One region of the Peribacillus sp. BM1 genome, then DNA from elsewhere that is predicted to be linked to it. Evidence: riboswitches for the same ligand, from Rfam matches in the RefSeq annotation. Region 1 holds a riboswitch; each other region holds the start of a gene.
The links. A riboswitch is a leader RNA that binds a small molecule or an ion and turns the genes downstream of it on or off. The one in region 1 is predicted to bind thiamine pyrophosphate.
Positions count from the first base shown of each region.

Region 2: linked by a shared signal. The riboswitch ahead of thiW (energy coupling factor transporter S component ThiW) and the one ahead of AC1MGI_RS06100 (ABC transporter substrate-binding protein) in region 1 are both predicted to bind thiamine pyrophosphate.
Region 3: linked by a shared signal. The riboswitch ahead of AC1MGI_RS15105 (thiamine phosphate synthase) and the one ahead of AC1MGI_RS06100 (ABC transporter substrate-binding protein) in region 1 are both predicted to bind thiamine pyrophosphate.
Region 4: linked by a shared signal. The riboswitch ahead of tenA (thiaminase II) and the one ahead of AC1MGI_RS06100 (ABC transporter substrate-binding protein) in region 1 are both predicted to bind thiamine pyrophosphate.

Region 1 covers NZ_CM155259.1:1,236,958-1,245,179, forward strand. The annotation lists gene AC1MGI_RS06080 (hypothetical protein) at 1-1,112, shown strand, start outside; gene AC1MGI_RS06085 (DUF2179 domain-containing protein) at 1,352-1,900, shown strand; gene AC1MGI_RS06090 (hypothetical protein) at 2,241-2,387, shown strand; gene AC1MGI_RS06095 (hypothetical protein) at 2,437-2,571, shown strand; TPP riboswitch at 2,705-2,814, shown strand; gene AC1MGI_RS06100 (ABC transporter substrate-binding protein) at 2,954-3,946, shown strand; gene AC1MGI_RS06105 (thiamine-binding protein) at 3,960-4,253, shown strand; gene AC1MGI_RS06110 (ABC transporter permease) at 4,250-5,020, shown strand; gene AC1MGI_RS06115 (ABC transporter ATP-binding protein) at 5,013-5,750, shown strand; gene AC1MGI_RS06120 (TatD family hydrolase) at 5,747-6,523, shown strand; gene AC1MGI_RS06125 (cold-shock protein) at 6,735-6,935, shown strand; gene AC1MGI_RS06130 (hypothetical protein) at 7,420-7,776, shown strand; gene AC1MGI_RS06135 (SEC-C metal-binding domain-containing protein) at 8,040-8,222, shown strand, end outside.
Region 2 covers NZ_CM155259.1:203,408-211,629, reverse strand. The annotation lists gene AC1MGI_RS01040 (FMN-binding negative transcriptional regulator) at 1-366, shown strand, start outside; gene AC1MGI_RS01035 (ABC transporter permease) at 735-1,931, shown strand; gene AC1MGI_RS01030 (phosphatase PAP2 family protein) at 2,200-2,871, opposite strand; partial or broken gene AC1MGI_RS01025 (hypothetical protein) at 3,004-3,147, opposite strand; partial or broken gene AC1MGI_RS01020 (AAA family ATPase) at 3,136-3,456, shown strand; TPP riboswitch at 3,628-3,732, shown strand; gene thiW (energy coupling factor transporter S component ThiW) at 3,887-4,408, shown strand; gene thiD (bifunctional hydroxymethylpyrimidine kinase/phosphomethylpyrimidine kinase) at 4,377-5,174, shown strand; gene thiM (hydroxyethylthiazole kinase) at 5,579-6,394, shown strand; gene thiE (thiamine phosphate synthase) at 6,375-7,013, shown strand; gene AC1MGI_RS00995 (ATP-grasp domain-containing protein) at 7,557-8,222, opposite strand, start outside.
Region 3 covers NZ_CM155259.1:3,121,361-3,129,582, reverse strand. The annotation lists gene AC1MGI_RS15125 (TOMM precursor leader peptide-binding protein) at 1-1,595, shown strand, start outside; gene AC1MGI_RS15120 (SagB family peptide dehydrogenase) at 1,620-3,203, shown strand; gene AC1MGI_RS15115 (IS3 family transposase) at 3,776-4,639, opposite strand; gene AC1MGI_RS15110 (transposase) at 4,874-5,134, opposite strand; TPP riboswitch at 5,829-5,939, shown strand; gene AC1MGI_RS15105 (thiamine phosphate synthase) at 6,104-6,703, shown strand; gene thiO (glycine oxidase ThiO) at 6,687-7,805, shown strand; gene thiS (sulfur carrier protein ThiS) at 7,810-8,013, shown strand; gene AC1MGI_RS15090 (thiazole synthase) at 8,017-8,222, shown strand, end outside.
Region 4 covers NZ_CM155259.1:3,657,889-3,666,110, reverse strand. The annotation lists gene AC1MGI_RS17665 (ABC transporter permease) at 1-393, shown strand, start outside; gene AC1MGI_RS17660 (ABC transporter ATP-binding protein) at 368-1,162, shown strand; gene AC1MGI_RS17655 (energy-coupling factor transporter transmembrane component T family protein) at 1,332-2,102, opposite strand; gene AC1MGI_RS17650 (ABC transporter ATP-binding protein) at 2,115-3,575, opposite strand; gene AC1MGI_RS17645 (ECF transporter S component) at 3,588-4,181, opposite strand; gene tenA (thiaminase II) at 4,204-4,887, opposite strand; TPP riboswitch at 5,037-5,193, opposite strand; gene AC1MGI_RS17635 (MerR family transcriptional regulator) at 5,455-5,988, opposite strand; gene AC1MGI_RS17630 (acetyl-CoA C-acetyltransferase) at 6,747-7,928, shown strand; gene AC1MGI_RS17625 (hypothetical protein) at 8,139-8,222, shown strand, end outside.

The sequences.
Region 1 (8,222 bases):
ATACAAAGCCTACAGACTATACGAATATCAATTCAGAATTACTAGAATTAGTTGATGGGACTTGCTTTATTGGAAATGAAAAAATGCAGGCAGAAATCGGCCAGTTAATCGAGCAGGGGATTATTAATGAAAGACAGGCAAAGCTTGTTTTCGAGAGAGGATATGCAGGCAAACGCAATATTATTCAATATATGGCTTTAAAGGAAGGCATTGATTATCTGATTTTCCTTGATGACGATGAATATCCTTTAGCTGTGAGCACGCGCGGAACAGCCGTATGGAGTGGTCAGCAAGGACTACGTACCCACCTTGAACATATTCAGTATGCCGATATTACGAACGGCCATCACTGTGGGTATATTTCTCCTATTCCATATCTCGAATTTAATGATATTTTACAGGAGTCCGATTTTCAGATCTTCATTCAAGCCATCAGTAACGATATTGTCAACTGGGATACGATTAAATCGGTGATGGCAAACGGCGGTGTTACATATGCAGACACGAGGGTGCTCGTAAATGGTCAGGCCGAAGAGGTGGAGGAAGTCAACCATTCTAAATTTATCTCCGGCTCTAATCTTTGTATAAATTTAACAGATTCTGATCGTGTCAATGCTTTTTACAATCCTCCGAACGCTCGTGGGGAAGATACCTTTTTAGCAACCTGCCTTCATGATCGTAAAGTGTTGCGTGTGCCGTGCTATACTTTCCACGACGGTTTCTCAATGTACAAGAACTTGCTTGATGGAGTGCTGCCACCGAAATTAGACTCCATTAAAGCGAACTGTGAAGAGGTTATCCAACGTTTTTACAAGGCGTGTATCGGCTGGATCCGCTATAAACCACTTTGGTTATATATTACGGATCCCAAAAGTTATGAGGAAAGAATTCAGGAGATGCGTGAACAGCTGGCCGCCACTCTGCCAAAAATCTGTGAGTATTTTGACAGAAATGATTTCATGAAGATAGCTACCGAACTGGAAAACTATCACCGCAATGTGAAAAAGCATTATACCGATTTTATAGACACACAGCAGGCCTGGGAAAATATTAGCAATGCGTTCAGCAGTGAAGCACCGCAGCATTTGCTAAAGATTGAAACGGGTACCTGATTGAATGTTTAACTTTTCATCCCTGTGATCGCAAAGACCATTTCACAGGGATGATTACATTTATCCTATAGGATAAATGTTTGGTTTACAGTATCGTGGCGGCCATAAAAGGCGGACCGCGGTAATGCCTGTGAATCAAATAGGGACGAACGGACCTTTGCAGGAAAAAGTACAATAATGACTAAGGCTAAATTCAATTTAACATCCAGAAAAAATTTTTATAGAAAAGGGAGTTCATTATGTTATTAAATCTTCTTGTGATTTTTATACTTCAACTGGTCTATGTCCCGATTATGACACTACGGACGATCTTTTTAGTAAAAAACATGAGTATAGCAGCTTCATTACTCGGTATAGTAGAAACTTTAATCTCGATCTTTAGCTTATCCATCATATTTTCCGGTAATCAAAGCATCACTGAAAAGATGGTTTATGCTGTTGGCTTTGGTGTGGGGCTTTATCTTGGAACACGCATTGAAAATAAATTAGCAATTGGATACACTACGCTATATGTTAATTTAATGAACAAAAATGAAGAGTTAATTGAAGCGTTAAGAAATAAAGGACTAGGAGTGACCATCTTTGAAGGGAACGGCCGTGATAGCAAAAGGTACCAATTAGAAATATTGACAAAGCGGAATGTTGAAACGAAAGTCATGAATTTTATTGAACAATATGACAATAAGGCTTTCATCGTTTCATATGAACCACGAAGGTTTAAAGGCGGTTTCCTAGTGAAGGCCATGAAAAAGAATATGAAAAACACTCAAACACACATGGGGAAATAAACTTACTGCCAGCCACGGATATCCCTCTTAAAATGATGGATAGTCATACAAACATACTTCCCGCCGTAGCCCCGGCAGGCCGCTCATTGCATTGGGGGTACTTACAGGAGCAGAATAATTCAGCATCTTTACTTGCTGCGCCCACGTAGAAGATACCCATATCATTACGGGATACCGGCAGCGGTTTGCTGTAATCCCGCACTGTATCCATCAAACCTTCCCTTAGTCCACCATACTCATTTTTAACCTCCTCAACAAACTAAATTTACAAATCTAAGAAATTATTAACAATGGCTTGATTGGAGCGTATTATAAGAAGTATGTAAATAAAGATATTAGTTTGCCTACAACTCTTATTATTGAGCAAGAACATGAAGTCAATAAAGATGGACTAGTATATGTACATGTAAAAGCAGAAGAGCAACTAGACAACTTTATCTCAGGTATGGCTGTTTTTCTGAAGAATATGGAGAGTGAAATAGAATAATTCTAAATATGGGGACAATCAAGATCAGCCTGTTGTGAAGGATATTCCAATGGATATGACAGAACTAATTGCCAATTATATACATAAAATAAATACGGTCCAAGCGACAGTGAACCACAATTGGAAAGTTATTTGGAAAAAGGATCTAGCCATGCTTGGGGATTCGTATAGCACATCTAAGTAAGATGAATGGCAAAAAAACAATCTATTGGCTCTTTTTGCCCATTCTAATTGTAATTTCATAAACATATCTCTTGAAAATTAACAAGACCTATGGCAAAGTTAATAGATATTGAAGCATTAAACGAATTGAATAATGAAACATGTGGGGGGACCAGTGTTGCTGGTTGAGACCGTATCCAATAGATACATACCCTTGGAACCTGATCTGGTTAAAACCAGCGTAGGGAACATATTTAAACAGGACTCATTTGTTATGATATGCACCCTAGGGATAAACCTATGGTGCTTTTTTGCGTAGCGCGGTTCCTATTAAACGTTTACATATTTTCCACCTTGTTTCTTCGTTTGCTGCTTTGTAATGACATGTTCAAGGGGGAAATGTAATGAAGAAATGGTTAGTCTTACTTAGTGTGATGCTTATTCTTGCTGCTTGTGGGAATAGTCAGGACAATGGTTCGAAGGAAAATAATCAGGAGAAATTAAAGAAAGTTACTCTTGTTTTAGATTGGACGCCGAATACGAATCATACTGGTTTGTATGTTGCAAAGGAAAAGGGGTATTTTGAAGAAGAGGGGCTGGATGTTGAGATTATAATGCCAGGTGAGGCGGGAGCTGACCAGCTTGTCGCAGCGGGCAAAGCAGAGTTCGGAATTGGCTACCAGGAATCTTTGACAGAAGCGCGTGTACAAGGTGTGCCATTGGTCTCGATTGCTGCCATTATTCAGCATAACACGTCTGGATTTGCTTCCCCAGTTGATAAGAAAATTACCTCACCGAAAGATTACGAAGGAAAGACGTATGGTGGTTGGGGAGCACCTGTAGAAAAAGCTGTCCTATCTTCTTTGATGAAGCAGGAAAATGGAGATGTGGAAAAAATCGATATTGTGAATATGGGAGATACGGATTTTTTCACAGCGGTTAAACGAGATATTGATTTTGCTTGGATTTATTATGGATGGACAGGTATAGAAGCTGAGCTGCGTGGGGAGAAATTGAATATGCAATATTTGACCGATTATACGGAAAAGCTAGATTACTATACGCCTGTTCTCACAACTAATGAAGATTTAATAAAAGAAGATCCAGATACTGTTCGTTCTTTTGTAGCAGCAGTTTCCGAGGGCTATCATTATACGATTGAACATCCAGAAGAAGCGGCCGACCTTTTAATTAAGGCAGTTCCTGATTTAGACCCAGAATTGGTAAAGGCAAGCCAAAAGTGGTTATCACCGAAATATCAAGACGACGCTTCAAAATGGGGTGTTCAAGATCAAAAGGTTTGGGAAAACTATGCGAGCTGGATGTTTGAGAACGGTTTGCTTGAAAGTGAATTAGACGCAAAAAAGGCATTCACCAATGAATTTTTACCGAAATAAGGAGGAAAGCAACATGAGCGACTCATTAGTAAGCATTCAAATTATCCCGAAAACAAAAAATGGGGAAGATGTGATTCCTTATGTAGATGAAGCAATAGCGATTATTCATGACTCTGGAATTAAATATGAAGTTCATCCACTTGAAACGACCATGGAAGGGAATTTGACAGAAATCTTTTCAATTATCGAGAAAATGAATCAACGGATGATTGAGATTGGCAGTCGTAATGTGATTTCTCAAGTGAAAATTCTTTATCAACCAAGCGGTGCATCTATGGATAAATTGACAGAGAAATATCGCCCATGAAGATTTGGTATAAAGGATGGAGACCAGCTCTGGTCCTCATCCTTTTATTCATCGTATGGGAAGTTTCTTGTCGGCTTTTTGAAATACCAAAATGGCTCCTGCCTTCCCCCTCGCAGATATGGTTAGAAGGAGCTGCTGGATGGCCGAATTATCATCACCATCTAACATCGACGATCGGACTTACAATCTTGGGGTTTTTAATTGGAGCAAGTGTGGGCATTGCAGTTGCTGTTGGTCTACACCTTATTCCGAAGCTTAGAGAAGCCATTTATCCGATCATCATTCTCTCACAAAACATTCCAATCATTGTGTTGGCTCCACTCCTTGTTATTTGGTTCGGGTTTGGTATATTACCTAAAGTCATTGTCATTACGCTCGTTTGTTTTTTTCCGATCACAGTGGCTGCTTTGGATGGGTTTAGACAAACGAGTTCAGAGCTGATGCATTACATGAAAATGGCTGGGGCAACAAAGAAACAAATCTTTTGGAAGCTGGAATGGCCTTATGCGCTACCATCCATCTTCTCAGGCTTGAAAATCTCCGCTACATACAGTGTAATGGGAGCAGTTATTTCTGAATGGCTTGGGGCAAAAGAAGGGATAGGTGTTTATATGACCTTAGCTTCGTCATCCTTTCGAACGGACCGTGTCTTTGTTGCGATCTTTTTGATTATGATTTTGAGTTTGGTATTCTTTGCCCTTATTGTATCGATGGAACGAATGATCGTGAAGTGGAAGCCGAAAGGAGATGGCAAGAGACGTGACTAAACTTTTAATTGAGAACATATCGAAATCCTTTGGTGAAAATCAAGTACTGGATCAGTTGTCTCTTCGTGTAGAAGAAGCGGAGTTCGTCTCCATATTAGGTCCTTCTGGAAGTGGAAAAAGCACCTTATTTCAATTAATTGGTGGATTGTTTGCACCAGACTTTGGAGAAATTAGGCTTGATGGCAAACGTATTAATGGCGAAACCGGTTCGATTAGTTACACGCCTCAAAGTCCATCGCTGTTGCCATGGCGAACGGTCCTCGGCAATATCCTGCTTGGTGGAGAAATTGTTGGGGAGACAGACCAGGCACTTGCATTAAAGATGATTGATAAAGCGGGTCTAAAAGGATACGAGAATGCCTATCCATATGAACTGTCTGGAGGGATGAAGCAAAGAGTGGCGTTTATTCGCAGCCTGCTAAGTCCGCAATCACTTATTTGTTTAGATGAGCCTTTTTCAGCACTCGATGAATTCACACGTCTGGAAATGCAAAATTGGCTCTTATCTGTTTGGGAAGAAGATAAACGGGCCATTTTGCTTGTTACCCATAATATTGAAGAAGCTCTTTATTTATCTGATCGGGTTATTGTGTTATCAGAAAAGCCTACCCAAGTGAAAAAGGAGTTTATCGTCCCGTTTCCGAGACCAAGACAAGCATCGATTTTGCTAAGCGAAGAATTTTTATCGTGGAAAAAGAAGATATACAATGAATTGCGGGTGATTATGTGAGGCAGTCTATAATCGACTCTCATATTCATTTTGATCAATATTCAGAAAGTACCCGGTCTATCATTTTAAAAGACTTGCAAGCATACAAAGTAGAGGCACTTATTTCTGTATCAACGAATCTCGCTTCTTCTCAAAAAAATTTAGCTTTAGCAGAGATGGATAAACGACTAAAGCCTGCTTTCGGCTTTCATCCAGAACAAGAGCTACCGAGTGATTCGGAAGTGAGTCAATTATGTTCATTCTTGAATAAACACCAACATCAAATGGTTGCTATTGGTGAAGTGGGCTTACCCTATTACTTGCGGTTCGAGCATCCAAAAATACAGATTGAGCCTTATATTGAACTATTGGAAATTTTTATAAAAAAGGCTTCAGAGCTGAATAAACCAATTATTCTTCATGCGGTATACGACGACGCTCCTTTGGTCTGTGACCTTTTAGAAAAACACTCGGTAACAAAGGCACATTTCCATTGGTTCAAAGGGGACGAAAAAACAGTTCAGCGCATGATTCAAAATGGGTATTATATTTCAGTCACCCCAGATTGCTTGTATGAAACGGAGATTCAGCAATTGATTAAAGACTATCCGTTAGTAAATTTGATGGTGGAAACGGATGGACCATGGCCGTTCGAAGGACCATTCCAAGATACGGTGACTTATCCTAAAATGATTCATGGAAGTGTACAAAAAATAGCAGAAATAAAGAACATTCAGGTAGAGAGGGTATACGAAGAATTGTATAAAAGTACGACAAAATTTTATGGGCTGTAAATCATTTTGACTAGTTAACGAGAAACGGAGTTCCTAACCCAAAATATTTCTTTTATTAGTTTGCAATCGTTGCCAAATCCTGTTATTATTAAGAGGAATTATTTTTGTTCGGTACTGTAGGAATCTAAAAGTGAGAACTTTTTGACTCGATTGTCACTTTGAGCAAGGATAGTAATATAATGTGTGATGAACGCACTAGGAGGCAACAACAATGGAACAAGGTAAAGTAAAATGGTTTAACGCAGAAAAAGGTTTTGGATTCATCGAACGCGAAAACGGAGACGATGTATTCGTACATTTCTCAGCTATTCAAAGCGAAGGTTTCAAATCTCTTGACGAAGGTCAAGAAGTGACTTTTGAAGTTGAACAAGGTCAACGTGGACCACAAGCTTCTAACGTACAAAAAGCATAATTGATACATGCAAAAGGCAGACTCTACTTTGGAGTCTGTCTTTCTTTCGTTTGATTTAGAGTTAATCTTGTTACATAAACAAAATAAATAAAAAATCCCACTCAGTAAACAAGTGGGATAACAACAGTAACAAGTAAGGTAAAATACATAAAAGGTTTTTCCAAGTATAACATAGCTATTTTAGAAAAGCCTAGTTCAACTATTTATCCCGCATTAACAGAGCGGAGGTATTAGCGGCACTAGAACGGGACTAACAATCAGTGAGGGCCCACGGATTGAATTTTCACTTTATCTCGATATAATAGATTTGGACTTACTACTTTTAATAGCTATAATATAAAAAAAGGTAATTGGACAAGAAGTTCTGCATATAATTAGGATGGTATGTGAACTCTTGATTTAAATAGTAATAATTACGATTTGCAAGTTTCAAAAAATAGAGTATAATTGAGAAAAATGGGCTTATGAAAACTCGAGGTAGCTAATGATGAATGAGATTCTAATGGAATTTTTACTACGGGATATTGTTTCGCATTTACCGGATGAAAAGCGTGAGATTTATCAATATATAGTAAATGAAGAAGATCAATTGGCACAGCAAGCGGATACTGCCGACCATCTTCTGCAGTTGTTTGTGAAATATGCACCACATCGAACTGCAGCCAAACACTTTCACTTGGAATATGGTGAAATGATTAAGTTTATGCATGACATTGAAGGAGAAATAAGTGAGAAGTTGGAAGAAAGATGTGCAAAAGTGAAATGGATCGACATGACGGACAAAATTAAACATCCCAACTCTTCAAAAAATCCTGTGCTTACTTATTTACTAATCACTTGAATTACACAAAAATAAAGGTTATTTCACAAGGTTTAACCTGTTGAGATAGCTTTTTTTTGCATGATCACAACCGGGAAATGGGGTCTGACCCCGCCATGAAGGTACGAGACCCCTTGGTATAAGCGGGTTGATGGCTAGTGGGTGAAGCTGGGAAATAGGGTCTGACCCCCAAGGAGTATCAATCTTCCTGTGAGTCCCATTAGGTAATTTCGTTAATTTTTGATACAATGGAGAGTAGCATTTTGTTTTTTGGAGGTATATATATGGGAAAATTAAATAGAAATGCACCGTGTGAATGTGGCAGTGGGAAAAAGTACAAGAAATGCTGTGGCAGAAAAGTGGATGAAAATCCAATTGCTGTTCATTATGAAGAAGCAACGCTATTACAGAAGGCGTTAATGGATTTTACAGAAAAGAATTATAAAGCTGAAATCAATCAGCTTTTG
Region 2 (8,222 bases), 1.0 Mb from region 1:
CCATCTTGGTATGAGACGAATAAAGCAGTACCAACATGGAATTATGTGACCGTTCATGTTTACGGAGAAGTCGAACTATTAGAGGATGAACATGAGTTAATGAGTTCCTTACATGATATGGTATGGAAGTATGAAGCTCCTGACAGTTCATACAGTTTACAAGATGTAGATGCTGAGTTTCTCGCTGATATGAACAAGGGAGTTCAAGGATTCAAAATAAAAATCAACAAAATAGAAGGAAAAGCAAAGTTAAGTCAAAACCATCCATTGAAGAGACAAGAGTTAATTGTTAATCAACTGGAACAGATTTCAAATACAGATGAGCAACAGATTTCATTATTAATGAAAGCAAACCTAAAAAAATAAGGTTGAATGTTACTACACGAACGGGAGTGTTGATCCAATAAGGATTAACGCCCTTTTTGTTGAACTTCTTTTAGATCAATTCGTTGACGGAATATATGAGGTAATAAAAGTTTATGACGGAGATGTGTTTACATTAAAGGGACACTTATAGAACCTTTTTACTAAAAGTGCAGAGAAAATCAAACTAGTTTTAACAAGCCAAACTAAAAAGTCGGTTCCTTTATGCGTAAGGAATTCGCCTTTTTTTAGATTGAAATCTGCTTAGCGTATAATATCCGTGTTTTGTCGGTAGAACCCTTAATAATCGTATTCAATATTGCACATAACTAATTGTGAATAAGTGTATACGAAATATGGGGGATGAAATTGTGAAGCAATTATATAAATTAAGTTCTACTTGGTTTCCAATTTGGTTAATTTCATTACTCATGCTCATTATGGTAAGTGTTTACTTACCTGTTTTTAGTGGGGGAAATCAAAATTTAACAGATGTTCCTTTAATCGTTGTGAACGAAGATAGAGGCCATATGGGAGACGCTATTTTATTAAAACTTATCGAAAAGCAAAATGGGAATTCTTTCAAATGGAAAATCGCTACTAATAAGCAAGAAGCATTGAATGATTTAAAAAATGACAAAGCTTATGGTGCATTAATTATTCCTGCAAATTATTCAAAGGGTCTTTCTCAAGTACGAGAATTACTACTTTCAGGCAATGGCCATGGAAAAGCAGCAACGTTAGAAATTTTATTAAATGAGGGGGTTGGTCAATCAGCATCTATGATTGCTAGTAATACACTTGAAGCAGTTGCTTCTGCCACTTCTGAAGCGTTCAGTAACAACTTTAAGAATGAATTAAATGAAAAAGGGATTACTCTATCCCCTGACAATGCCTTACTATTAGATAATCCTGTTAAGTTTACTATGAAAAATGTACTGGGGCTTCCGGTTAATCTAAATAAAGGAATGACTCCATTCATGATGATCCTTATTACTTCTATTTCAGGACTCATGGGAGCAAATATGATTCATGGATATCTGATGAGGGGAAACGGTATTCTAAAAAAGAATGAATCTTCATTAAGTGAATCGAAATTGCTGACATCTGAATTGATATTTGGGGCAATTTTATCCTTTTGTGTCTCAGTTATTTTGCAATTATCGGTATTCGGATTTTTTGGAAGCTCCCATGCTACTAGCATATGGATTATTTTCTTGTTCACCTTTTTCTGTTGTATAACCATGTTCTTTTTATTTAAATCGCTTGCCCTGTTATTCGGTGGTTGGGGAATGTTGGTGATGTTCCCGGTAAATATTATGGGGATTTTCTCAAGCGGTGGAGCAATCCCTCTGGCAACCTTACCAGTTGTTCATCGAATATTTAGTTCCATTTTACCTACTAGATATATGGTAGATGGAATGAGGGCGTTGCTTTATTATAACGGCAGAATGCAAGCAGGGCTCGAAACAGCGTTATGGGCAATATCCATTTACTTTATTATTACTTTGGCTATCGTCATTGCATTCATTAGAAATACGAATAGAAGACAAGGGCAAATAAGTTGATGAAAAGTCATTGTTTATCATTCAAGGTTTCCCAAGTTGGTAGTAATGGCTTGCTTTAGCTTGACGGACATGCGGTAGGCCCCTATAAAAGTAAATCTTTTAACAGCTAGTCATACTGTCCTTTAATCCGGTATCGATCCTGCCATTAAAAAAATAATAGAAATATCCCCCTGAAGTGATGTGAATCAGGGGGATAACTTTTTGTCCCACGCTTAACGGGCAGTAAGAACCCCACTGATTGAAGTTTCACTTTATGTGAAAATAGTGATTAAGCGTATGTAACGGTTTTTTGTGAAGTATCCATTGCATGCTTATTCTGATAACGCTGAAAAAACCAGATTGTACTAGCAAGCCAGAATCCGCCCGTGAAATATCCACCAAGGATGTCACTAGGGTAGTGTGCACCTAGATAAATTCGACTGAAGCCGATTGTCAGGATAAGGACCGCGTTTATAAGAATAATAAGAGTCCGACTAGATCTTTTGGATATGTACTGCCAAATCAAGAACGCCAGAAACCCATATAAAGCAATGGCATTGGTGGCATGTCCGCTTGGGAAGCTGTATCTAGTCACTTCGATTAACGGATTAATTCCAGGTCGTTCTCTTTGAAAGGCATATTTAATGACTTGTGAAAGAACATTCGAGCCAACAATCACTGCTAGAAATAAAATAAGTTCAGAACGGCGTTTCAACACGAAGTAAAGGATAAACGAAATAATCAAAGAAAGGGACAAGAAAGAAACTGTTTTGCCGATAAAAGTGAAAAATAGCATCAGTGGTGTTAACGTCGGTGAAATTATACCTTGGCTAATACTGATTCCAGTCTGATCAAACGCTGCAATTTGTTGGTTACTGACGAAGAAAGCAACCAAACCAAAGCCTGCGAGCGAAAGCAGACTAAGAAATAGAGCAAGTGTAGACTTTTGTCTCATGTTCATAAAATTCCTCACAATCCATATACGTTTTGATGTTTATTATACATCAAAATGGAGGCTGGCAATCCCAAAAAAAGAGCCTGGGGTCCAATTGCAAAAGCAATTATGTAACTGATACCAGACTCTTCCTACTAGTTATTTTGCTGGTACATGATGACTAAAATCAGCTTGATTTTGTTCAATGGCGGATATAGCTAATTTCTTTATTGTTGCGTCATCCATTGGTGGATTGTGCAGTCCAGCTCTTACGTCTCGATAGTATCTTTGGAGAGGGTTGGTATAGCAAGAGCGGTCGCTTTAAACCCAGATATCATTCTATTTGACGAACCAACCTCTGCACTAGATCCAGAACTAGTCGGTGAAGTGTTGACCGTCATGGAAAATATTTCCAATGAAGGAACAACGATGTTAGTCGCCACGCATGAAATGTCGTTTGCGAAAGATGTAGCCAATAGAGTGATCTTTATGGATGCCGGCGTTGTAGTAGAAGAAGGAACACCTAAAGATATTTTTGTGAATCCAAAAGAAGAACGAACAAAGAAGTTCTTAAAAAGGGTTTTGCCGGAGGATTATATCTTTTACATTTAGCAATATTCTTTGTAGGGCTTTTTCTGTTGAAAAAAGGGCGGAGGTATTACTGCTTGTTAATAGGCGCTACATGAATCCAATTTTCCTATCTCGTCCTAAAAAAATATCAATTTCAAATTTTCAGGCATTGCATTTTTGTTCCAGCATGGTATGATGACAGTAATTAAATATACATTGCACTAGGGGAGTCTTTAAGAGGCTGAGATGGAACGTTGTTCTAGACCCTTTGAACCTGAACCGGATCATGCCGGCGGAGGGAAGTGGAGATATTAGCTCAGTTAGTTTATATGTGGATATCTACCCCTTTCCTACTTTCAGGAAGGGGGTTTTTGGTTTTATTTCAGAGTGCGTGGCTTTTTTAAACAAACCACTTAAAATGCTCCAAACTATTTTGGTCAATGTATGGGGCACACAAAAGGGAGATGAAACGATGAATTCCATTAGAAAGCTCACACTTACTGCCATGATTACAGCATTAACAGCACTGACTAGTTCCTTTGTTTTTATTCCAATGGGCTTTGCCAAAATCTTTCCGATCCAACACTTAGCGAACGTATTAACGGCCGTTATGTTAGGGCCTGGCTATGCCATTGCCCAGGCATTACTCGTCTCTATTATTCGAAACATGGCTGGAACGGGTTCTATCTTTGCTTTTCCAGGGAGCATGATTGGGGCTTTGCTTGCAGGACTATTATTCAGGTATACAAATAAGATTGGTTTCGCTTGTGTAGGTGAGGTCATAGGTACCGGGATTATTGGTGCGCTTGCCTGTTATCCACTTGCCCTGTTGTTTTTAGGGAAAAAAGTGGCTTTATTTGGCTTTTTACCAGCGTTTTCAATTAGTTCTTTAGCAGGTGCAAGTATTGCGTTTATTTTATTAAAGGTTTTCTTGAAAAATAAATATTTGGAGGGGTTACTTTATGAAAACAGCACTTACAATCGCAGGCTCTGATTCAGGTGGAGGAGCGGGAATTCAAGCCGACTTAAAAACATTCTCTGCACATCATGTGTTTGGCATGTCAGTTATCACAGCTGTTACCGCCCAAAATACGGTAGAGGTTCGTTCGATTCAAACGATGAGCCAAGAAATCATTCGCGACCAAATATCTGCCGTTTTTGACGATATTGAAGTGCATACGGTGAAAATTGGCATGCTCGGTTCGGCGGAAACGATTGAAGCGGTTGCTGAAATGCTTTATACATATAAACCTCAGTACATTGTCCTTGATCCAGTCATGATTGCTAAAAGTGGGGATCATCTTCTGGAGGAGGATGCTGTAGAAGCATTGAAAAAGCACTTGCTCCCAATGGCTACGCTCGTTACTCCTAATATACCAGAGGCGGAAACGCTATCGGGAATAACGATTCAATCGAAACAAGATTTATATGAAGCATGCGAGGGTCTCGAGCAATTAGGAGCGAAGGCCATCTTGTTAAAAGGTGGACACTCTGCCGGAGATCCAAATGATCTTTTTTATGATGGGACAAATTATTCATGGTTGAATGGTGAAAGAATTCATACGAAAAATACACATGGGACGGGCTGTACCCTTTCATCAGCCATTGCGGCTAACTTGGCAAACGGACTTGAAATCGAGGATGCCATCCGTCAATCAAAAGAATATATTACGCAAGCTATCCGTAACAGCTTTGCCATTGGGAATGGCCATGGTCCAGTCAACCATTTCTATCAATTTCAGAAAGTACACCAATCTTGAACTACCCACAACTTAATTTTCTAACAAAAATTTGAAGTGGGGGATTCCTGCGACCACCAGTGTATCCACCAGTTATTTAGCAGGCTAACCCCGTAGTCCCTACGGTTAGTGCTTAATATCTTGTACGTTGAACTGCCACACGTTCTACTCTGCTTGGTTTTCGCTACTTCGATACGTGTGGGGCGAATGTTGCTTGAACATTTTACGGTACGAAGCCTTTCTTGTACCAACCTCATATGTTCAGTTTTCAAAGAACAACTTGTACAGGAATATCACGATATAGGAACGTGTGTTCCTTTGCGCGGAAAGGCGAGAAGACTCCCACTTATTTTTGGGCTACGCCCTGCACAAAATTGAAGTGGGAGTCTTCTCTCCTAAAACGATAAAAATATGGAGGCAATGACATGCAAAATAGAATCGAATTATTATTCAAGGAAGTAAGAAGTGCCAATCCGCTTGTTCATCATATAACCAATTCGGTCACGATCAATGATTGTGCGAATAGTACCCTTGCCATTGGCGGCTCTCCTGTTATGGCATCCAGTGTCAATGAGGCCGCAGATATGGCGAAAATTGCAAATGCACTTGTCTTAAATTTAGGGACGCTTAACGCCGATTCCTGTGAAGCAATGATTTTAGCTGGAAAAGCTGCTAATTCTGCTCATATCCCGGTCATTCTTGATCCTGTTGGCGCTGGGGCAACACCTTATCGAATCGAGATGGCTGAGAAGATTCTTCATGAAGTGAAGATGAGCATTATTAGAGGGAATGCCAGTGAAATTTATAGTTTAATAGGAGGGAAAAGTCAGACGCGAGGTGTTGATTCAGGTACGGTATCTCTAGCAGGAGCGGACCTTGCTGCGCGGGCAGCGGTAGAACTAAACAGTACAATCGTTGTAAGTGGTAGAACAGATGCAATTAGTAACGGTGAAACGACTGTTTTAGTGAACAATGGCGATCCCCTTTTGACGAAAGTGACAGGAACAGGCTGTATGGCTACTTCCTTAATTGGTTGCTTTGCAGGGGTTACAGATCAGATGCTTGATGCAGCAGTAGCGGGAATTTCCGTCATGAGTATTGCTGGTGAATTAACTGCAAAGAAGCTATCAGAAGGAGAAGGAACTGGGACTTTCCGAATGAAATTAATTGATACGATCTCGCTGATGAACGGAGCGACTTGGATGAAGGAGGTACAATTACATGAGTATGCTACGAGATAATCTTAGCCTCTATCTTGTCACAGAGGAATCGATCCCGCTTGGAAAGCTTGAGCAAATTATTGAAGAGGCCATTCTTGGAGGAGTTACAGCTGTTCAATTAAGAGAAAAAACAGCCGATGGAAAAGTCTTTTATGAAAAAGCGTTAAAAATTAAACAATTACTTGCGACTTATTCTATTCCACTTTTCATAAATGACCGCGTTGATATTGCGCTTGCAGTAGAAGCAGAAGGCATTCATATTGGGCAAAGTGATATCCCTTTATCTGTCGTAAAGAAACTAGTTCCAGTGTCCATGAAGATTGGTGTCTCCGTTAAAAATGTCCAACAAGCCTTGATTGCTGAGGCAGAGGGAGCTGATTATATTGGGGTAGGTTCAGTCTTCCCAACTGTAACAAAAAAGGATGCTTCGATGCTACAGCATGGAGCACTGAAAATGATTTGCCAAGCTGTTGCCATTCCAGCTGTTGCGATTGGAGGCATAACCTCTGCTAATCTTCCACAAATTCTCGATAGCGGTATTTGTGGTGCAGCGATTGTATCGGCGATTATGAAAGCAGATGATCCGAGAAAAGCAGCGGAATTTTTAAAAAAACAAATGATGACAGCACTAGTTCTCTAATAATTTGGCAGTTCGATTATATATCGTTTATATGACATGGTAAACGATGTATAGAGTGTGAGGTCATAACCTATAAAATAACCTTTGTCTCTCTTGCCTTTCGCCCAGTTAAAACAAGCTGACAAGAATCACATGTATACGATTCCTTTCGCTGTAACGCCAGTGCTATTACTATTACTGAAGAAATCACTAAAAATAAAAAATGCGAAAGTCTATGAAAATGACTTTCGCAAAAGGATAAGCTTTTACAAACATAGGTATGATGCTCATGTCTTTCTATAATTTACATCTACTTACTATTTTTTTAGTACTAGAATAAACCGATAATAACCTCTAACTTTACGTAGTAAATCCTATACGCTTTAATCATTATGAGGCAATTTAATTTTCATTTGATTCATAGGGATTCATGTGAAAATTGAAGCACTGTATTTTGAATAACTTCAGTTAGATGTTTTAGTGGCCTATATAGGCTGTCCAATTTGTAAAAGGGAAATAGAACTAAAGGCGCTTCTTGTTTCTTTCAAGTTTTGCTCGCAATAATTATAGTTTTTCAAGATTAAAACGAATCTCTTTAGCTGCTACTATTGCCATTTGTTTGGCTTCTTCTTTATTATATGAGGAGGCTAACACGTATCCATAACGATCTCCCATCGATAAAGGGGGCCGTAATATCTTTCCTTTGCGTGGTTTTATAAACACTTCTTGCACCCCTGGATATTTACTAGCACGATTTTTCCCGGTAACACTAACCAATTTACCCTCAATATCTACAGTTAGATATTGTACATACACGTACTTACGATGTTTGCTTGTAAGATTCGGTTGATTTCCTAAAAATAACTGAATTGTTTCTTCTACTAAATTAATGCCATATCCCACCTCAATCAAGCGATTCATGGCACCGCCAGAAATTCTAGGGTTAATCTCAATTAATTTCCATCTCCCTCGAACGAGACGCAATTCGAGGTGACACGCACCATTTTTCATGTCAAAAGCTTCTACAATTGTACAAACTGTTTCATAGAGATGATCAAAAAACTGTTTGTCCATATAAGCTAACAAGCTATATCCTGTTACGATAAAACGTTCTTGGAACGTAATTTCTTGTTCAATAACAGCTACAATAGTAATAGTTCCATCGTGTACTAATGTTTCAACTAAATATTGAGGGCCTGTTAAAAATTCTTCGATTAAAATAGGTGTATC
Region 3 (8,222 bases), 1.9 Mb from region 1:
GTTTGGCATCAGGAGAAGGTATACTGCGAGATGCATGGGCATCACGAACGGGACTATCGCATATGGCAACTTTGATATGTAAAGAAGTACAACAGTTTCTTCAAGGAGAACCCAACACCTTAGAAGAAAGAGTGTTCATTATTAACCTGAAGACGTTAAAGAACTCAAGTCACCTTTTTTTGCCTGATCCATTGTGCCCGTTGTGCAGTTCAATACCTGATGACACACCGGAACTAGCTCAAATTAAGTTAGAATCTAGTCCTAAATTGAATGGTGATGGTTATCGCTGCCGTTCAATGGATGAATTGAAAACAGTGCTTGTCAAAGATTATCTTGATTATCGTACTGGGATCATGAATGGAAAAATCCAAGATTTCACGCTGCCCTTTGCTGATGTTTTAGTGAACATGCCACTGTTTGGAGCGGATGAGGGAGTAGCAGGAAGGTCTAATTCTTATGAAATGAGTGAGTTAACTGCTATTTTAGAAGGTTTGGAGCGATATTGCGGAATTGAGCCTCGAGGCAAAAGAAAGGTGGTTCGGGATAGTTATCATCATTTAGAAAATCAAGCACTAAATCCTGCAACAGTAGGTTTACATGAAAAGGATCAATATGAAAAGCCTCATTTTCCGTTTAAACCGTTTAATCCTGATGACCCAATGAATTGGGTTTGGGGCTATTCGTTCTTACAAGAACGTCCTATTCTGGTTCCTGAATTACTCGCCTATTACAGTTTGGGCTATGGAGAGGGCTTTGTTTATGAAACCTCCAATGGATGTGCATTAGGGGGGAGTTTAGAGGAAGCCATTTTCCATGCTATTATGGAGGTCGTCGAGCGAGATTCTTTCTTATTAACCTGGTATGCCCGGCTCCCGCTTCCGCGTCTTGATCTGAGTTCTGCTAACGATAAAGAATTACAGCTGATGGTCGACCGTATACGTGAGGTAGCGGGATATGACCTTCATTTTTACAATTCTACGATGGAACATGAGATTCCAAGCGTTTGGGCAGTGGCAAAAAATAAAAAATCCAAAGGTGTAAACCTTATTTGTGCCGCTGGCGCTAACCCTGATCCAGTGCGGGCTGTAAAAAGTGCGATTTATGAGCTGGCAGGAATGATGTTTAGGGATGATGAAAAATTGGAGGAAAACCGGCAGAAATATGAAAGGATGCTACAAGATCCATTCGCAGTACGTACCATGGAGGACCATGGCATGATGTATGGTCTGCGAGAAGCAGAGGAACGACTGAATTTTTTATTAGATGAACATCGTCCATTGCGTACGTTTGCTGAAGAATTCAAACAGTCGCCGGCAAATACTGATTTGAAAGATGATCTTCAGGATATTCTTAATAGATTCCGTCGATTAAACCTCGAAGTCATTGTGGTTGACCAAACAACACCTATAACCAAACGAAACGGATTATTCTGTGTAAAGGTATTGATTCCTGGAATGTTACCGATGACATTTGGGCATCACCTTACCCGTGTGAAAGGGCTGGAGAGGGTACTCAGGGTACCGATGCAACTAGGATTTAGGAAGATGCCGTTATCGTTTGAACAGTTAAATCCATATCCCCATCCGTTCCCATAATTGAGGCGTAGGAGGACAAAAGATTTGGAGCTAGAAACATTTATACACCATTTACATTTTGACACGGATAAAATCAGTCCACCCGATTGGCAGGTGGACTGGGAAGACGCACCACTTCCCTATAAACTGTACCAAGGCTTACCAGAGTTTCCTCTTACTGCAGATGTACCGTTAGCACTCCAGAAAAGAGAAGCTGATCTAAAACCCAGTCTGGTGGAGCTTGGTCATTTCTTATGGTATGTATACGGTCTTACTCAATACTCTCAACTCGCTTTAAACGAGGGAAGCAAGGAAAAAGCTGTGAGCTTTGCCCAGTCAGTACGGAGATTTGTTCCCTCTGGAGGGGCGTTATATCCCAATGAATTATATGTGTATATAAAGCTGGATGACGCTCCAACAGGAATTTACCATTACGATGTGGCACATCACCGCCTCGTCTTGGTGCGAGAAGGAAATTACGATGTCTACTTATCAAAAAGTCTTGGAAATAACTCTCATATTTCTGACTGTTTTTGCACTGTTTTTGTCTCGACAATTTTTTGGAAAAATTTCTATAAATACAATAATTTTTCCTACAGGCTGCAAGGGTTAGATGCAGGTGTGTTAATTGGGCAATCGTTAGCAGTAGCCAATCAGATAGGTTTCTCTCCAGAGGTCTGCTACCAATTTCTTGATCGGGCTATTAATCATTTGCTTGGGTTATCTGAACAGGATGAAAGTGTATATGCGGTTATCCCATTATCTATTAATCCATCTATCCATGGTGTTGACAACAATCATAATAGTGAAGAAATTGTTTCTGCTACAGAATTGTGCCGGGAAGTGCCATTGTTGAAGCATGTTTCTTATAACCGTTCAAAGAGGATTGTTGATTATCCTAGTTTGAGAAAACTTAACGAAGCATCCATGTTTGAAACAACGCAGTCATTTGTAAAGATAAAGAAAAAGAATAATGTGAAACCTTCCTTAGGTATGGAGTCGATTTTTCTTCCAGATACGGAATACTTTTCGTACGATCTCGCAACGGTTTGCAGGAAGCGATATTCTCCTGATAGCGATTTTATGATGGGAAAAGTGAGTCAAACACAACTAGCCACTTTGTTAAAAGAGACATGTTCCTTCACGTATCCGAATGACCTTGACGACACACATGGGAATGATGAAGCTCGTGTTTCTTTGTATGGCAGTTTATATAATGTGGAGGGAGTTCCAAGTGGTGTCTACTCTTATGACAAAAACGCTCATGCACTTCGGGGAATAACCCAGGGAGATTACCGGCAGTTTTTACAATTAGGATTAACAATGCCCAATGTGAATCTGTATCAAGTTCCGCTCTGTATGCATGTCGTTGGAGACAAGAATCACCTCAAAGAGAAATTAGGATATAGAGGATATCGCATTCAACAGATGGAAGCGGGCATTCTCGTACAACGACTGCTCTTGGTGTCGTGTGCCTTAGGGATGGGGGGGCATCCACTGCTAGGATTCGATGCGAACCAATGTGATGAGCTTTATGAAATCGAATCGAAAGGAAAAACCAGCTTGATTCAAATCCCTGTGGGTCCATACCGTCCCCGTACCTGGTTAAAAGGGATTTTGCTTAGCTAAGAGAGACAAGAGTACGCTCTATTTTGCTCTCAACCATTTTGGTTGGGGGTCTTTTTGTTGTTTAGAGCACAATGTCAAATACAACGGGGCAGAACTAGATCATGTTACTTTGATTCGCTTTTCTTTATTGATTCCATAGTTTAATATTTAGAAAAGGAATGAATCCTAGAGTCGTTGTTTAATGGCTGTGTGGATTCATTTAAATTTTAAATAAGGTTTAAAAAATGTTAAACGAATCAATCGCTTTCTTTTTCTGTTCAAATTCTACATGGGTATAGACTTCTGTTGACGTAATACTTTCATGACCTAGTATTTGTTAAAGCTATAGTCAGTTTTGAATTAAAATACAATTTTGAATATCCAATTACTGCTTTTTTAGTAGTAACTATCGAAAATGAAGAAATAGTAAGATTTGACCTGAATAAATTTAAAAACTAACTTTCATTTTAAATTTATGGATCTACGTCAAGATTTTGGACACAAAAAAGTTAAGTTTTTTGATCTGTACAACAACCAATCATAGATTTTGCACATGAAAAATGTGAAAGGGGAATACTTTTGAATCCCCTTATTTATGCAGTTGCTCGACATATTTTTTCGAATGAATCTGGTGTTACATAACCGATGCTGCCATGAATTCGTTTGCGATTATACCAACCTTCTATGTATGTAAAGAGGGCGATTCTCGCAGTCTCAAAGCTATCATAATGCGTTTGATATACTTCTTCTTTTTTTAGTGTTGCGTGAAATGATTCAATACAAGCATTGTCGTAAGGGCATCCCTTTCGACTAAATGACGGTATCATTTTGTATTTCTTTAGGCGTTCTTGGAACGCTTCACTTGTATATTGGGTACCTAAATCCGTGTGTACAATGAGTCCTGGCCCAGGGCTTTGATCTTGTACGGCATTCTCTAAAGCTTCCAGTACAATTTCTGTTGTCATTTTACGAGAGAATTTATGACCTACCACTTTTTTCGTATGTAAATCTAGTACAGATGCTAGATAGCACCAACCATGACGAATTGTATGAATGTACGTAATATCGGCCACCCATTTTTCATTAATATTCGTTGTTGTAAAATCTTGTTCCAGTACGTTTTCTCGTTCTTCTACTGGTTTCTGTGTCGGTGTAGGACGGTATTTTTTTGTAGTGTTTGATTGAATGCCTGCTCTTTTCATGATGCGTTGAATTCGATTAATCGTGCCCGTGTAGTCTTCTTGCTTGAGTGTCTCAAAGATCTTGGGTGCACCATATCGCCCCTTACTTTCATGGTGAATGACACGAATTCGTTCAAGTAGCTGTTCATTGGCGACATGATAGCTATTCGGTTGCTTATGACAAGATTGATAATACGTACTTTTAGGCATCTTTAAAACACGACACATCAGCTGTACTGGATGATGTTCGCTTTCACTTGTAATATAGTCGATCAATTCTTCGCTATCTATTTTCTCGCGAATATGGTCATAGCCTTTTTTAGGATTTCAAGCTCCTGTTTTAATCGGAGATTTTCCTTTTGGATGGCATCTACTTCTGTCACAGTTAATTCTTGTGTACCTTCAATTGGCGAGTGTTGCTTAATCCATTTATATTTAAAACACGACACATCAGCTGTACTGGATGATGTTCGCTTTCACTTGTAATATAGTCGATCAATTCTTCGCTATCTATTTTCTCGCGAATATGGTCATAGCCTTTTTTAGGATTTCAAGCTCCTGTTTTAATCGGAGATTTTCCTTTTGGATGGCATCTACTTCTGTCACAGTTAATTCTTGTGTACCTTCAATTGGCGAGTGTTGCTTAATCCATTTATAAATTGTCACTTCAGAAATACCATATTCGCTAGATAGTTGACTGACTGGTGTACCTGAGCGATAAAGCTCAACTACTGTTTGTTTAAATTCTTGATTATAGCGTTTGTGACTCATAGTTCGGACACGTCCTCTCGTTAGTTCAATATTAATAACTTAACCAAGTTGTGTCCATACATCTATACTACATTCATTATTTGTTGAACTAACTAGTGCTTAATTTGATTAAGGTTCAAGCAATGATCTTCTACTAAGTTACCTACACCTCATAGAAACTAATAGGTTATTCCATTATAGGGAGCAATTCCAGTATAAAAATTGCGCTCTTTTTTTATGTGTAGGACTAGATTCTTGATTAAGAATACCGTTTGTTACTAACTTTTTATATCTGAACCTTTGTTTTACGGTATAAAGACCATTTTACTAATGGGGAAGTAAGGGCAGTGGTAATAACCGCAATAAGGAACAAAATACTATAATCAGTATTAGAAATTAATTTACTACTTAAACCTATGTTGGCAAATATTAAGATCATTAATCCCCGTTTATTCATTAAAGCCCCTATAGCACTGGATTCTCCCTAACTATAACCTATTATTTTTGCATAAATCATACATGCAAAATATTTGCTTATAAATGACATCCCAATATTTTCTATATATCAATTTAAAGTTGATTTATCAACGATAGATTATAATCTGAGAAAATAGTATTTAAAACTGGATTAAAATAGAATGGAATTCACTTGAAACATTCTAATTATTGTATTAGAATTACAACTAGAATCAGAATAATCAAATAAATAAAATTATTAAATTGCTAGGGGATCCCTTGATAAGGGCTGAGAATAAAGTAGTTACTTTTTAAACCCTCAAAACCTGAACAGGTTAGAACCTGCGTAGGAAAGTAGCGAATGTTTGTACTTGTTTGCATGTGAACAAATTTCAAACCAAACCACTTTTCTATTTAGGAGAGTGGTTTTTTTATGGACAAAAAATGCTGAATAGGATTGATACTATATGATTTTAGAAGAAGGTGTTCTAACTGCTTTTTAATTGGATTTAAGGAGAGATAAAGGTGAAGCTAATGGCTGTAACAGATGATATGCAATCAGTTCGTGATCTGGCATCTAAGATCATTAGGATAAAGGATAAGATCGATATTGTCCAAATACGGGAAAAAACAAAAACAGCTCAAGAAATCATTACCTTGCTCCAGTATATGGAGGATGGTGGTGTTGAAAAAGATAAAATCATCCTAAATGACCGTTTGGATATTGCTTTGTTAATGGGTATCCCAAGTGTTCATTTACCAGAAAAAGGTCTTCCTGTAAAAATGGTTAAACAAAATTTTCCTCATATAAGGGTTGGACGCTCTGTTCATTCTTATGAGGGAGCAAAGAAAGCGGAAAGAGATGGCGCGGACTATGTTTTATATGGTCATTGTTTTGAGACCAACAGTAAAAAAGGAAAGACTCCAAATGGCATTCAGCCTATTCTCGAAATGAAAGAGGAGCTAAGGATCCCTGTTTATGCTATTGGTGGTATTACATTGAATAAAATAGATACTTTGCAACAAGTGAAAGTAGATGGCATAGCGGTGATGTCAGGGATTTTTTCCGCAGAAAAAACATTCTCTTCAACAAAACAGTATTATGAGGCGATAAATCATGAATCAAAAATTTGAAGTAGCCATAATTGGCGGCGGAATAATTGGTTGTTCAATTGCTTATTATTTAGCAAAGGAAAAGATGAATGTGGCATTGTTTGAAGGCAATCAAATAGGTTCGAAATCGACAAGTGCTGCGGGTGGTATGCTTGGAGCTCACTCTGAATGTGACGGAGATTTTGAAGTATTTTTCCCTTTTGCAAGAAGCAGTCAGCATGCCTATTCCCAACTTAAAGAAGAATTAAATCATTTGAGCGGTTTCGATATAGGGTACAGAAAAGGAGGGATTTTAAAGCTTGCTTACAATGAATCTGATAGAAATGGGCTTCGGTCCATCTTATCTCAACCGACTGTAAAATGGCTCGATAAAGAGGCTGTACAGGAGAGGGAACCTGATGTTTCTTCCAATCTATTAGGAGCAGCCTACATGGAAGACGATGTCAATGTTATGCCAATTGCTGTTTGTCAGGCATTTGCCAAAAGTGCCCAAATACTTGGGGCTTCTCTATTCGAATTTTCCCCTGTACTAGATATTCAAAAGAAAGATAATAGCTTCTTGATTCAAACAGCAACAAGTCATGTGGAGGCTAAGCATGTTGTGGTTGCCAGCGGGGTTTGGAGTACAACATTTTTTAAACAGCTTGGGTTAGACCATCAATTGACTCCTGTAAAAGGGGAATGTCTTTCTGTAATAGATGAAAAAGCGACTTTAAAATATACAATCTTTCATGATCACTATTATATTGTGCCGAGAAATAACGGAAGACTTGTGATTGGAGCTACCATGATTGAAAATGATTGGAATGAAAAAGTTAGTCTCAGTGGGATTGACACTTTAATTGCGAAGGCAAAAACGATGCTTCCGACTGTTGCAGATATGAAAATGGATTCTTTTTGGGCTGGATTACGTCCGCAAACATTTGATCAAAAACCATTCATCGGGCACCATCCTGAAGAAGAAGGGATTTTATTTGCTACAGGGCATTATCGAAATGGAATCCTACTTGCTCCTGCAACGGGGCAAATGATTCGTGATTTGATACTTAAAAGACAAATAAAAAACGAATGGGTGGAGGCCTTTAAAATCGACCGCCGCCAGCCATTGCTGTTAAGGAGGTGAAAAAATGCCCATTACATTAAATGGAAAAAATATTGATCTTCAAGAGGGAGTCAATACGGTTGAACAATTACTTTCCCACTATCATTTAGAAAACCGTATTGTCGTAGTTGAGGTCAACAAGGAAATTGTCATGAAAGAAAACTATAAAACAATGAGTCTCTCACATGGGAATGTCGTTGAAATTATTCATTTTGTAGGAGGAGGATGAAACATGTTAAAAATTGCCGATCGTACGTTTCAATCAAGACTTTTATTAGGAACTGGTAAATATCCATCATTTGATATGCAAAAAAAGGCGGTAGAAGTATCGGAAGCAGAAATTTTAACCTTTGCTGTTAGAAGAATGAATATTTTTTCAGATGAGCAGCCCAATTTTCTTGAACAACTAGATTTGTCTAAATATACGCTTCTTCCTAA
Region 4 (8,222 bases), 2.0 Mb from region 1:
CTAGTCGCTTTCTCTGGTTCTCTCATCGCCCAATACAATGGCTTTAGCGATATTGGCATGGGGATTGGCATGATTGTCATTGGCCTTGCTTCTGTTATTATCGGTGAAGCGATCTTTGGAGCAAAAACGATTGCACGAGCTACGCTTGCTGTGATTGGCGGTGCGATTGTATACCGACTTGTCGTTGCACTCGCGCTTCAAGTTCAATTCTTACAAACAGGGGATGTAAAATTAATCACCGCAGCGATTGTCATCGGTGCCCTAATCATTCCGCAGTTAAAGGATAAGCAGAAAGAAAAAAGCATGAAGAAGAAACGCTTGAAAGAACTGCAATTGCAGCAAACATTGGTGAAGGGGGCAAAAGAGGTTGCTACAGCTAAATCAGATATATAAAGTGTTTAACCAAGGAACTCCAGATGAAAAGCTAGCGCTAAAATCTCTCGAGCTTACCCTTGCAAAAGGTGAATTTGTGACCGTCATCGGTAGCAATGGTGCCGGTAAGTCGACACTAATGAATATGATTTCCGGAAAGCTGATCCCTGATGCAGGTTCAGTGATCATAGATGGTAAAGATGTTTCGCCGGTTGATGAGTATGTGCGAAGCAAAATGATTGGTCGTGTTTTCCAAGACCCGATGGCTGGAACTGCGCCACATATGACGATTGAAGAAAACTTGGCAATCGCTTATGGCAGAACGAATAAAAGAGGCTTGCAATTTGGCGTCACGAAAAGTCGTCGCAGCTTTTATAAAGAAAAGCTCGAGACGCTACACCTCGGATTGGAAAACCGAATGAATGCGAAAGTGGGTATGCTTTCAGGCGGTGAACGGCAGGCATTGTCACTATTGATGGCGACCTTCACGAATCCGAAAATATTGCTTCTTGATGAACATACAGCAGCACTCGATCCATCACGTGCCGACCTTGTTACTAACCTAACAAAGGAGATTGTTAGTCAAAACAATCTAACGACATTAATGGTTACGCATAATATGCAACAAGCCCTTGATCTTGGTACTTCTTTAATTATGATGGATAAAGGTCAAATTATCTTTGAAGCAAGAGGCGAAGAAAAGCAAAAGTTAACCGTAGAGAAGCTTCTTCATGAATTCCAACGAATCAAAGGTGAAAAAATGCTGAATGATCGAGCGGTATTGATTTAAAAAAGGAAAATGTTATTATGATGAATATAGAAGCAGTGAGATATTTTTGAAATCTCACTGCTTTTTTTATGGAGATGTGGGTCGAATATCTTAAGTCGATGTATGTATGCGATCTATAAGTTCAACCATTCAACATCCTTTAAAAAAGATCGTTGGTATATCAAAAACATCAAATCCCCTTAACCGCTCCATAATACCCTGCCAAAAGTAAGATGACAAAATATAAAATGAATACAAGATCATGCTTAGAAAAACCGATTTCGTAATAATACGTTCGGTTCTTCGTATCGGAAAAACGCTTTGCTTCCATGGCCACAGCGATCCGGTGTGCACGTCGGATACTCCCTGATAACATCGGGATGGCATAAGCTTTCATTTTAAAAAAAACGGATTGTATCCCTGTTTGTCTGACCACTCCTCGCACTCTCATAGCATTTTGAATCGTTTGAAATTCTTCCAGCATGATCGGAATTAATCTCAAGGCTGCCATAAAGCTATAAGCATATTTAGGTTTGAGTTTGACTTGTTGCATTAAAGAATAGAACAGATAGACGGGTCTCGTAGTTAAGGCAAAGGTTAGTCCTAGTACTGCAAATAGTAATGCACGAAAACCAACAAGAAGTCCTCTAAAAAAGCTTTCTTCGGTAATATGAATAAGCCCCCACTTAAACCAAGTGGTGTTTCCTTGTCCAAATAAAATCATCGAAGAAGAAGTCGATAAAAATACAACAAAAAAAGGAATGAAAAGTAATAAAATTCGTTTGAGCGGCTGTCCTGTAAAACACAAAAATAAAATCAAGACGATAACTGTAAAGTTCATCATAAATAGTAAATCATGAACCGATAACACAACGATACACAACATCATTAATACGAATAACTTAAGGCTAGGATTAATCCGATGTAGCCATGTTTCTTTACTTGAAAAATCTAATTGCATGACGCTCCTCCATTACACGGATACTAATTCAGTCTTCATGTTCATACTTTGCATTTCATCGCTGATCACTTTCCCAGCATCAATTGTCCAGATTCTTGTTGCGAAGTTGTTTGTAATCTGTTCATCATGGGTAATCATGATAATCGTCGTACCTTTTTGTCTGAGTTCTTCCATCCATTCAAGTAACGCAAAGGTGTTTTTGGAATCTTGGCCAAAAGTAGGTTCGTCTAAAAGAATTAGCTTTTGTTCCTTTACAATCGATGCAGCTACACTTAAACGACGTTTTTGTCCCATCGATAATTGATATGGGTGTTTATTACGATGGTCTACTAGCCAGAACCGTTCTAGAAGTTCTTCGACTTTACCTTCTATTTCTCGGGTATCCTTTTTGTCTATCTTTAATGAGTAGGCGATTTCTTCATAGACTGCATTTGCGACAAATTGAAATTCGGGATTTTGAAACACAAATGTCACGAGATCCGCATGTTTTTTTCCTTTTTTTATCGGGCTTCCTACTAATTCACAATGTCCTGTTGTTTTGATAAATTGCATGAAAGCATGTAAAAGAGTGCTCTTGCCGGCTCCATTTTCGCCTTTTATAACAATCCATTCACCTGAATAAGCTTGCAAATGATCTACCCGGATTTTTTCTTCCTTTTGCCTAAATCCTTTAAAGCTTTGCACATCTAATACTTTCTCCTTTTTTTCAAAGGGCGTCCTCGAACGTAAGAGGGAGGTAGTTTCTAGATACTCTTCCCAAATACCTGGAAACCAGATTCCTTGTTCCCTCATTTCATTTTGATACGTTGATAAGATTTCTTCTTTTGGTCCATCGGCTATAATCTGTCCTTCTTCATTAAAAAGAATGATTCGTTCAATGAATTCTAGGACATGATCAATTTTATGTTCTACAATAATCAATGTTTTTTCTTGGCCGACTTCTTTTAATACATTCCAAATCTCTTTCGTTCCTTTAGGGTCAAGCATCGCTGTTGGTTCATCTAAAAATAATACGTCTGGTTTTAGGGCCAAGATCGATGCTATCGCTAAGCGTTGTTTCATGCCTCCAGATAGTGTTTGAATGTTAGTATGAATATCTGGTAGAGATAAACCGACCTGCTGTAAGTGATGATGGATTCGCTCAATCATTTGTTGTTTTGGAACGTTCATATTTTCAAGAACGAATGCAATTTCTTCATCAACAAAAGGCATGCAAAACTGACTATCAGGATCTTGAAAAACATACCCCCATGAAGAGGGACATAAAAGTGCCTCAGCTTTCATGGGAACGTCAATCGAATGAGGAATTAAGCCGCTTAAAACTTGTAAAAGCGTCGATTTTCCACAACCTGATGGCCCGAGAAGGAGAACTTTTTCCCCTTTGTAAAAGGTAGAAGAGAAGTCCTTAAATAATAAGGACGCATCTCCAGGGAATTTCAATCGTAACTTTTCAACATGTGCAATTCGTTCCATAGTTATCCACCCTTACTTTTGATCCAGTTCAGCATAATCTTTACTTGATGCTGGACGAACAAGATTTGTTACGCCTGTCGCTTCTAAAACTCTCACTAAATAGTAAGCAAACACACCTGCAAAGAGAATAGACCCGAGAAATCTAGCAAACATAAATAATGTTAAATTCCAAGCAGCAAGATCACCGATTTCTCCATAGGCGAAATCCATTAGGACCGATCCTAAGCATGCAGCGATAGCCGACAATATCGCTACGGAAATATGAAATCGTTTATATTTGAAAGCCATAAAGACAAGCTCTGCAAACAAACCTTGGACAACGCCATACAGAAGCACGGTTAGCCCCCATGGGGAACCTAAAAGAAATTCACCGGACGCCGCTGCAATTTCGGCAAGCAATGCAACACCTGGTTTACGGATGATAAAAAAGGCAACATTAGCCGCAATAAACCACATGCCATACATAAATTGGTCGGCATGTAAGCCGATTGGTTTTAGAGCATAATATACGGAACCCCAAAGAATATAGACAATGCCAAATGCAATGGCAATTACAATCGTCACTAATATGTCTGTCAATTTTAACCCTTTTGTCATGTTATGAATCTCCTTTTTTAGAATTGGATTATTATACTTCTAGTACTTTTTTTTGAACCGGCCACGTTTCTAACTGATACGCCATTTCCCAAAAAGAGTATTCATATTGACTACTAAGGATGAAATGCTCTTTCATTCGTAGTTTATCTTCCTCAGTCACTTTGTTAGCAATCTCATCGATTCTCTTAATCTGTTCGTCTACCAATGTCCGGAACCAATCGCCGCCATATGCAGCAATCCATTCTTGATAAATCGGTTCTTCTGGTGTACAACCTTTTAGTCTTTCACCGATTTCATAATATAACCAGTAACATGGCAGGATTGCCGCAATTACGTCACCTAAATGTCCTGAATAGGAAGCACGATACATATGTGACGTATATGCATAAGCAGTAGGTGCAGGTTTAAAGTTCTTCTTTTCCTCTTCAGTAATGCCTAATCGTTTAGAGAAATTGTCATGGAGCGATAGCTCAGCTTCATACGTTCCTTGTGCATGGCTGGCAAGTCGACTCGTTGTGTATAAATCTGTTGCTTTTACTGCCCCTAAAGCTTGTACTCTAGCAAAATGAGATAAATAATAAGCATCTTGCATCACATAGTAGCGAAAACAGGCGAGTGGGAGTGTCCCATCTCCAACTCCTTTAACAAACGGGTGGTGAAAGCTTGCTTCCCAGATATGATCAACTTCTTTACGAATTTCCTTTGAAAATGTCATGTGATTTGCCCTCCATTTTTTCTATTAGTAGTAAGTGAGACACAGATAGATATATGAAATTGCCCAGTATCTTCTTTTAAAAAATAAAAAACCACTTCCTTTTTAGCATAAGAAAGTGGTTTTGATTGGTTACAAAATAGGTGTCCTCAGTATAGACGCCCCCACTTCCCTACGCTGGTATAATCCAGATCAGGTTCTAAGGGTCTTAAAGTCTCACTTTAATCTCAGCCTTTTCGGTCATAAGAAGCTTCAAATATCTTTGTCAGCTTTCCATTTCCCATTCAAGAGGCACCCCTAGTGGTAAAAATTGTTTATTTAATTGTCATTTGTCTAAATAGTATCATGAATTTTTTGATTGTCAATCTTTTATGAAAAATAGGAATGTTTGATGATTATCTAAACGTTGCAGATTGATATGCAAATAAGCTTTGACTGAATGGGGATAGTAGGCGATCAATACTGAAAATTGCACTGTTTGTTTTATTTCTATGACTTTGTCTCGAGAGCACGACTTACCTTCACAGTGAAGGTATAAAAAAAGAGCAGAAGATTCTGCCCGGAGCTTGATTAGCCGAATAAAAGTTGGAAAATATGCCGTCGTTTTTGCTTTTTTGGTGCTTTTTTTCCGTCAAAGACAAGTGGATTACTAGATAATGACATCCCTTTTTCATTGTTTTTTCCAGTCTCAAGCGCTTCAATCCGTTTAGCCATGCTTTCAATCTGTTTGTTTAGATCTTCAATTTCTCGACGATGTTGAAGGAGTTGGTAAGATGCTACGCTATCGGCTTTATCATCGAGTCGTCTTTCTAACTCCTGAACGGTTGTCAGAAGTTTTTCTATGACAATCTGATTTTCAGGAGGTTGAACAGTTGGCTTGACTGCTCCTTTTCTACTCTTTTTCTCTCCCAGTTCAACTTGCTGGAGAACTAATCCAGCGTTTAATTGCTGCTGGATTTGTTTCAATTGCTGTATGTTTTCGTCCGTAAATAAGTAGTGACCATGTGAATTACGCTCAATCTCCATATTGCATGCTGTGACCCAACGCTGTACCGTACTTTGAGAAATTCCTAATTCATTTGCTACTGACCCTGAATTTTTCATTAAAAATCCCTCCTAATGACTATACAATTCTTCCTCTTTCGCTGATTTCCTTTCCCTCTGACAAAACAAGTTTAGATTCGGCAAAGAAAGTGGATTTGCCCCTTATTTTTTAACAGATGTCGATTTCGCTTTGAAGAATTCAACTCTCCTATGAATGAGGAAATCTATATAAAGTGAAACTTCAATCAGTGGGGTTTTCTTCATCCCCCACTGATTGTTAGTCCCGTTCTATTGTCGCTAAGATCTTCGCTTTCGCTTCGACCAATCGACAGTACGAACCCGAATCAATGAATCACAGACTAAGTACGCCGCATCCTGCGGCAACGTCTGTGTGACCCACATCCTGTGGGCCTCAACTATGCCTTTGAAAACCACAAAATTAAGTTTCACTGTATCTCACCAATCGGGATTTTACATAAAAAGTGAGGCGACTGCCCAGCCCTGACAAGCATAAGATGAAATACGGCGTGGCGTAGTTTGCCACAGAGTATTTCATCTTATGACCTCGGAGGGGCTAGGAGCCGCAACTAGATTGGGCAGTGGTCCCCCACCTACGCTTCTTCGATTCTCTAAGCCTTGAGGTGGGGGTCTTACTGCCCGTTAATGCAGAATAAAGTGTGAGAAGAGGAAATTTTGAGGAATAAAAACACTTTGAATTATAGAGGTTGTTCAGAAAAATCTAGACTTAAAAAACTAAACGGTTATAATTCTACTATATATTGAATATTCTGATACTTGGTTGAGGAGGAGGTAGATGCATGAGTGATGTGTATGTAATAGAAGGGGCTCGAACGGCATTTACGAGTTTTGGAGGATCCTTTGCTCAAGTTTCGGCAGCTGATTTAGGGGCAGCGACAGCACGGGAAGCTTTAAGAAGAGCAAACATACAGCCAACAGATGTAGATCATGTCATTTATGGGAATGTTATTCATTCCTATACGAATGCATCCTATTTGGCGAGACATATCGGCTTAAAGGCGGATGTGCCTTTTGAGGTTCCCGCATACGCTGTGAATCGTTTATGTGGTTCAGGTGCACAGTCGATTGTATCTGCTGCACAGCATATTTTATTAGGCGAGGCTCAAATCGTGCTTGCTGGTGGTGCGGAGAATATGTCAATGTCACCTTTTGCGAATTTCAACGCGCGTTTTGGTGGCTCGAAATACGGGACGCTTGTTTTTGACGATATGTTGCAAAGTACATTAACGGATGAGTATGCAGGCAGTGGAATGGGCATGACAGCGGAAAAATTGGCATCCATCTACTCGATTTCCCGAGAAGAACAGGATTCGTTCGCTTTGTTAAGTCAACAACGTGCAGCCAAAGCGAGAGACACCGGTGTTTTTGCGAAAGAAATTGTTCCTGTTGGAGTTCCACATCGGAAAGGCACCAAGTCTATTTCCGTGGATGAACATATAAAAGGGGATGTAACAGCAGAGAAATTGGCGTCATTAAAACCTTCATTTAAAACAGATGGAACCGTGACACCAGGAAATGCGAGTGGGATTAATGACGGTGCAGCTTCTGTTATTGTTGCAAGTAAAAGAGCTGTGGGCGAAAGAGGTGTACAACCACTCGCGCGAATTGTGTCATGGGGAGTGGCTGGTGTAGACCCTTCAATTATGGGAATAGGCCCCGCCCCAGCAATCCGTCAAGCATTGGATAAGGTTGGATTGACGATTGCTGACATGGATGTAGTCGAAATAAATGAAGCATTTGCTGCGCAATATTTATCAGTTGAGAAGGAGCTAGGGCTTGACCGTGATAAAACGAATGTCCATGGTGGTGCGATTGCACTAGGTCATCCAGTCGGTGCGAGTGGAGCGCGAATTCTATTATCACTAGCGTACGAGCTCAAACGGCGGGGTGGACATTTTGGAATCGCAAGCCTTTGTATTGGTGGTGGACAAGGAATCGCTGTTGTTTTAGAAAACGTCTAAAGGTTGTATCACGAAAGCTCAAGTATCTAGAAACTAAAAAGGGGATCTTTCCCATTTGAAAGAAACGAAAGTGAGATTGGAAACGGGGCTGCCTTTAAGAGTAAGTCTATTTTAAAGGCTCTTTTCTAAAAGATTGTGGCTAAACAAATAATTGAATGTATAATATTAACAACAAAACAGAATGCTGTTTAAATAGTTTTAGGAGGTGTTATGATGAAATTAAAGAGTTTTATTGTTACCTTCTTATCGCTTGTATTAACGACAGTTGTACTTTTCTTAATTGGTCATTTGTTT